DNA from 2 places in the Bradyrhizobium sp. LA2.1 genome. Region 2 is predicted to be linked to the other one. Evidence: predicted binding sites of a transcription regulator. Region 2 holds the regulator's gene; the other holds the start of a gene.

Region 1 (3,412 bases), on a different contig from region 2:
CAGCGTCCCGCCGCAAACTCTCGCCATCCCTTCGCCCGCAAACTGCATGCCGGGCACTCGCCGCACCCGAAACCCCACTCATGCTGCGCGCCGCGTTCGCCGAGATAGCAGGTGTGCGAGTGCTCGCGGATGAGATCGACCAGTCCTGCGCCGCCGAGCTCGTGGGCGAGCTTCCACGTCGCCGCCTTGTCGATCCACATCAGCGGCGTATGCAGCTCGAATTGCCTGGCCATGCCGAGCGAAAGCGCGGCCTGCATGGCGCGGATGGTGTCGTCACGGCAATCGGGATAGCCGGAATAATCGGTCTCGCACATGCCGCCGACGATGTGGGTGATGCCGCGCCGGTAGGCGAGCGCCGCGGCAAACGTCAGGAACACCAGATTGCGGCCGGGCACGAACGTATTCGGCAGGCCGTCGGCGCCCATCGCGATGGCGACGTCGCGCGTCAGCGCCGTCTCAGACACGGCCGCCAGCGTCGGGATCGACAGCGTGTGGCTCTCGCCGAGCCTTGCGGCCCAGTCTGCGCGCAGACCCTTGATGCCGTCGAACAGCCGGTCGCGGCAGGCGAGCTCGATGGCGTGGCGCTGGCCATACTCGAAACCCAGTGTCTCCACGCGTGCAAAGCGGCTGAGCGCCCAGGCGAGGCAGGTGGTGGAATCCTGGCCGCCGGAAAACAGCACCAGGGCGGTTTGTGATGAAAATGCGTCACTCATGGCCCGCGCTTTAGCACTGCGGGCGCTCCTCGCCAATCTGCCGCCAATCGGTGGAAATCGGCCTGTTCCGCCGCGCCGCGCTGGGAACGGCGGGCCGCTTTTGGCATAAGGCTTTGGAGCCAGGAGACTGCCCCGCAATGACCCCTTCCCGCGACATTTCCCGTCTGATCGAGATCATGGCGGCGCTGCGCACGCCGGTGACCGGCTGCCCCTGGGACCTCGAGCAGAATTTCGCGACGATCGCGCCCTACACGATCGAGGAGGCCTATGAGGTGGTCGAGGCCATCAGCCGCGGCGATCTCGACGATCTGCGCGAGGAGCTCGGTGACCTCCTGCTCCAGGTCGTGTTTCACGCCCAGATGGCTTCAGAACAGAATGCCTTTACCTTCGGCGACGTCGTGGAGGCCATCACCCGCAAGATGATCCGGCGCCACCCTCATGTCTTCGCCGACAAGGACGGCAACCTCGCCTCCTCCCACGTCAAGGAGGTCTGGGACCGCATCAAGGCCGAGGAGAAAGCCGAACGTGCGGCTCGCCGGCCGCCGGAGGAAACGCCGACGCACAAGTCGTTACTCTCGGGCGTCAAGGCCGGTCAGCCCGCGCTGACGCGCGCGATGGAGCTCCAGCGCAAGGCCTCCACCGTCGGCTTCGACTGGAACGACCCGCGCGCGGTGCTGGCGAAAATCCGCGAAGAAGCCGACGAGATCGAGGCGGCGCTCGACCGCAACGACAGCGAGGGGCTGGCGGAGGAAACCGGCGATCTGATGTTCGCACTCGTCAATCTCGCCCGCCACGTCGACGCCGATCCGGAAGCCGCGCTACGCGCGACGAATGCAAAGTTCGAGCGGCGCTTCGCCTTCATCGAGCGCGCGCTTGAGGCGCAAGGGCGGACGCTCGAGCAGGCGTCGCTGGCGGAGATGGACGCGCTGTGGAACGCGGCGAAGAGTGAGGGGAAACCGGTATCAGAGACTCGCTCGCAGGCCCGCCGCTAGCGTTGTGGCCTGCTCCATCGGTGTACCCGCAAGGATCGAAGCGGTCACGAAGGAGATATAGGTCAGCATCTTTTCCCGAATGCAGCGAGGCGGTCATGGCGGATCGCAGTCAAGCCATGAAACCGTCACGACAAGCAGTCTAAAGTTGAGCAACGGAGCCCGCGCAGCCGAAAATCCCACCTCAGGTGAGTGCGATGCCATTAAAGCACTATTCGGTCCTCAAAGGACGCCCGATCGCGATGCGTTTCGGCACCGGCCAGTCGCCGCACTATCAAGTCCATGTCGTGGCCGACAACGCGGATTTCCGCATCGCCGTCAATGTGCAGTCAGCCGACGGAAGCGAAGTCGAGTTCCTGGTGCGATCGCACTTTGTCCATCCGATCACCGACCATCTCGCGGCGTTGCCGGAGGGCCTGCACCCGCAGCCGCCGAAGCCGGCCAGCATCGCGCTGGACTTCATTCGCGGCAATCTGATGCAGCCCCAGGAGTTGATCCCGCTGCCGCTGTCCGTGCCCGGACCCGACAATGACCTCAACGAGAAGCTCGACCAGTTCGTCCAGCGCGCGCTCTCAAACGAAAGCGCGATGGTGTACGCATTCGGTGAGACATGGGGGCCGGAAACGAAGGCGGACAATTTTTTCGGCTTCCGGCCGGGTCGCGGCATCCACGACATCCATATGAATCAGGGAAACCCAATCGGACGGTTCTCGGGCGACAACGGGCCATGGCAAGACGGCGGGCTGGTGTTCGAATTCCCGGATCAGAAGCTATGGACGGCGGTCTTCCTCAAATTCCAGACGCAGGCCTGGCACACCGACGACAAGACCGGTGACCCCATCGATCTCGGCGCGCCGACACAGCCGCCAGATCCGACCGCTCCTCCGACCGGGCAAATGCCTGACGGACTCGTGCGCATCATCGCAGCACTCGTCAATGCCTTGAAGACGCCCGAGCGGGAAGTCGTCACGCTGCTCAATACGGCCGATCGCGACATCGATCTCACCGGCTGGATGCTGGCCGACAAGCAGAAGAACAAAATGGCCCTGTCAGGGAAGATCGACGCCGGCGGCACGCTCGCCATCGTCGTGCAAAAGCCGATGGAATTGTCGAACCAGGGCGGCATCATTTCGCTGCTGGACGAGCGTGGGATCAAGATCCACGGCGTCGCCTATACCAAGGCGCAAGCGAAGAATCCGGGCCTGACCATTCCATTCTAGCGTTACGCGTCTCAACCCAGAAACGCGGATATGGTCGATATCGCACGCAGGCTGGTCGGGCGCACCGCGCCCTTCGGATCACGCCACGCGCGGCACGGCATCGAACCGGTTCACTACGATATCCCGCTTGGTCTCGTCGACCCGCACCGTCATGTCGAAGCGGCCGTCGTGCAGCTCTTTCGCCAGCACCTCCGCATTTCGATGCAGCCAGCTGATGCCGGCGCCGTCGGCGGCGTCGATGGAGAGATCGAGCGTGGTGCGTTTTGCGGCGAGCCGTTCCTCGATCGCGGCGAGCAGCGCGTCGATCCCCTCGCCTGACACGGCCGACACCAGCATCGCCGGGTGATCCTCCGGCCGGCGCGCGGCGATATTCAGAAGCTCTTCGCGCTTGTCAGGCTCGTAACGGTCGATCTTGTTCCAGACCTCGATGATGCGGCCGGAATCGTCGGGGTTGATGCCGAGCTGGCGCAGCACCGCGTCGACGTCGCTC
Region 2 (3,412 bases):
GTATCGATGAGCGCGGCCGGTGGTTTGCCCCAAGCGCCGGTGCTGCCCGAAGCTCCGGCCAAGGTGACGGTGCGCAACCTCAATTTCTATTACGGCGAGCACCACGCGCTGAAGAACATCAATCTGGCGCTCGGTACCAACCGCGTCACGGCGTTCATCGGCCCGTCGGGCTGCGGCAAGTCGACCCTGCTGCGCATCTTCAATCGGATGTACGACCTCTATCCGGGCCAGCGCGTCACCGGTCAGCTCATGCTCGACCAGACCAACGTCCTCGACCCCAAGCTGGACCTCAATCTGCTGCGCGCCCGCGTCGGCATGGTGTTCCAGAAGCCGACGCCGTTCCCGATGACGATCTACGAGAACATCGCCTTCGGCATCCGCCTTTACGAGAAGATCTCGAAGTCCGAGATGGACGACCGCGTCGAGAAGGCGCTGCGCGGCGGCGCGCTGTGGAACGAGGTCAAGGACAAGCTCAACGCCTCCGGCCTGTCGCTCTCCGGCGGCCAGCAGCAGCGCCTCTGCATCGCCCGCACGGTCGCGGTGCGGCCCGAGGTGATCTTGTTCGACGAGCCCTGCTCGGCGCTCGACCCGATCTCGACCGCCAAGGTCGAGGAGCTGATCCAGGAACTGTCCGAGAACTACACGATCGCGATCGTCACCCACAACATGCAGCAGGCGGCGCGCGTCTCCGACAAGACCGCCTTCATGTATCTCGGCGAGCTGATCGAGTTCGACGACACCAGCAAGATCTTCACGTCGCCGACCGACCGGCGCACGCAGGATTACATCACCGGCCGGTTCGGCTGAGGAGACGGAACATGGGTTCTGAACATACCGCAAAGGCCTTCGACACCGACCTCCAGGAGCTCACGCGCCTGGTCGCCGAGATGGGCGGCATCGCCGAGCGCATGATCGTCGATTCCGTCGACGCGCTGATCCGCCGCGACGTCGCGCTCGGCCAGCGCGTGGTCACCATCGACACCGAGCTCGACGCGCTCCAGAAGAAGATCGAGGAGCGCGCCGTTCTCACCATCGCGCGCCGCCAGCCGATGGCGGTGGATCTGCGCGAGATCGTCGGCGCCATGCGCGTCGCCACCGATCTCGAGCGGATCGGCGACCTCGCCAAGAACATGGGCAAGCGCGTCGCGGCGCTGGAGACGGATTTCCATCCGCTCAAGCTGTTCCGCGGCCTGGAGCACATGACCGATCTCGTGCAGCAGCAGGTCAAGTCGGTGCTGGACGCCTATGCCGCGCACGATCTGCCGGCGGCGATGGCGGTGTGGAAGGGCGACGAGGAAGTCGACGCCATCTGCACCTCGCTGTTCCGCGAGCTCCTCACCTACATGATGGAGGATCCGCGCAACATCTCGTTCTGCATCCACCTGATGTTCTGCGCCAAGAACATCGAGCGCATCGGTGACCACGCCACCAACATCGCCGAGACCGTGTTCTACATGATCGAGGGCCAGGCGATCACCGACAAGCGGCCGAAGGGCGACATGACGACTTTCGCCACGACGGTCCCGAACACTTAAGGAGCGACGAACACCATGGGCGCACGCATTATGGTGGTTGAGGACGAGGAAGCTCTCACCGAGCTTCTCCGCTACAACCTCGAAGGCGACGGCTATGACGTCGAGACGGTGATGCGCGGCGACGATGCCGACACCCGCCTCAAGGAGCATATCCCCGATTTGATCGTGCTCGACTGGATGCTGCCGGGCCTCTCCGGCATCGAGCTGTGCCGGCGGCTGCGCACCCGGCCCGAGACCAAGCAGCTCCCGATCATCATGCTCACCGCGCGCGGCGAGGAGAGCGAGCGGGTGCGGGGCCTTGCGACCGGCGCCGACGACTACATCGTCAAGCCGTTCTCGGTGCCGGAGCTGCTGGCACGCGTGAAGGGCCTGCTCAGGCGCGCCAGCCCGGAGCGGCTCGCCACCGTGCTCGCCTATGGCGACATCGAGCTCGACCGCGACAAGCGCCGCGTGGCGCGCTCGGGCCGGCCGATCGATCTCGGTCCGACCGAATATCGCCTGCTGGAGTTCTTCCTGGAGCATCCCGGCCGCGTGTTCTCGCGCGAGCAGCTGCTCGACAGCGTCTGGGGCCGTGACATCTACATCGACGAGCGCACCGTCGACGTCCATATCGGCCGCCTGCGCAAGCTGCTCAATCTCGGCCGCGAGCAGGACCCGATCCGCACCGTCCGCGGCGCGGGCTACGCACTGGACGATCGCTTTGCGAAGGCGGAGCAGGCGTAAGCTCGGTGAGCTGCGGCCATCTCTCGGTGTCGTCCCGGACAAGCGTAAGCGCGGGTCCAGGACGCCCACCGCGAGTGATTATTGTGCGAAAAGGTAACTCCGAGTCCCCGTAGCCACATCTTGCGGTGGTTAGGGGGTCCGGATCAGCGCGCGCTTGAGGCGCGCTTGTCCGGGACGACATCGGATTTGCTGAGCCGTCATCGTGTGACGGCTCCTTGTCTGAGCTCAGAACGACTTCAGCGCGGACCCGGCTTCGCCGGCGCGCGCCGGCGCTCGGCCGCGGGCTGATACGCCACGCGCGAGTGCTGGGCGCAGTAGGGCAGGCCGGAGAGCGCCTTGCCGCCGCAGAAGAAGAAATCCGGGCTCGAGGGATCGCCGACCGGCCAGTGGCAGGTCGCCTCGTTCAGCTCCAGCAGCGACAGCCGCTGGCTCATCGGCACGACGTTGTCGTAGGTGACCGGTTCGGCCTCGACCTCGACTTCGAAGGCCTGCGCCAGCGCGGTGTTGCCGCGTGCGATCGGGCGTGTCACCCGCATCATGTGCTGCGCCGGACGCGCCTTGCGCGGCCGCGGCGCTGCCGATGAAGGGCTCTTGGCGCGGCCCGACAGGCCGAGCCGGTGCACTTTGCCGATTACGGCATTGCGGGTCACATTGCCGAGTTCAGCGGCGATCTGGCTGGCCGAAAGTCCGGCCTCCCAGAGCTTTTTCAGCTGCTCGACGCGATCATCCGACCAGGTCAAAACGGTCATTGCACCCTTTCCTTCGCCGGCGCCTGCCATCCTGGCGGCCGCACGGCGAATGCCTAAGCTTCGAAAAACCCGTGCCGCCAGAATCCCTTAAGGCTCGCCGGGCGCACCAGATGCGCCCGAACGCTTACGCCGGTACATGAGGACTTAGAGGATCAGAACTGCTGCACGAGATGTCGTATCTGACAAGCCAAACGCTACAATATGGCGTGACTCACGCGCAAGAGTCCGCCGACTCGCTTCCACATGTTCCGTGGCGGAAATACGCAAAATCGCCACCGCAAGACTACGGATTTTGCGTTTCGCGAGGCTTTCCGGGCGGCATTGACACCGGTTTCACCAGGCATAAGATAGTCACACGTGCCGCCCTTAAAAGGCGGCACGTTTCGTTTTCCGGGCCGGTCAATG

What was found. The regulator PhoB, encoded in region 2, activates phosphate uptake and scavenging genes when phosphate is short. The targets are predictions, from matches to a motif close to TGTCATNNANCTGTCAT.
Region 1: the regulator PhoB is predicted to act here: its motif matches at 1,822-1,838, upstream of ABIB95_RS17695 (DUF2278 family protein).

The regions. Positions count from the first base shown of each region.
Region 1 is NZ_JBEPQI010000008.1:150,066-153,477, reverse strand. It holds gene queC (7-cyano-7-deazaguanine synthase QueC) at 1-713, opposite strand, end outside; gene mazG (nucleoside triphosphate pyrophosphohydrolase) at 851-1,705, shown strand; gene ABIB95_RS17695 (DUF2278 family protein) at 1,900-2,922, shown strand; gene hflX (GTPase HflX) at 3,001-3,412, opposite strand, start outside.
Region 2 is NZ_JBEPQI010000006.1:264,054-267,465, forward strand. It holds gene pstB (phosphate ABC transporter ATP-binding protein PstB) at 1-807, shown strand, start outside; gene phoU (phosphate signaling complex protein PhoU) at 819-1,535, shown strand; gene phoB (phosphate regulon transcriptional regulator PhoB) at 1,551-2,258, shown strand; gene ABIB95_RS13890 (GcrA family cell cycle regulator) at 2,495-3,007, opposite strand.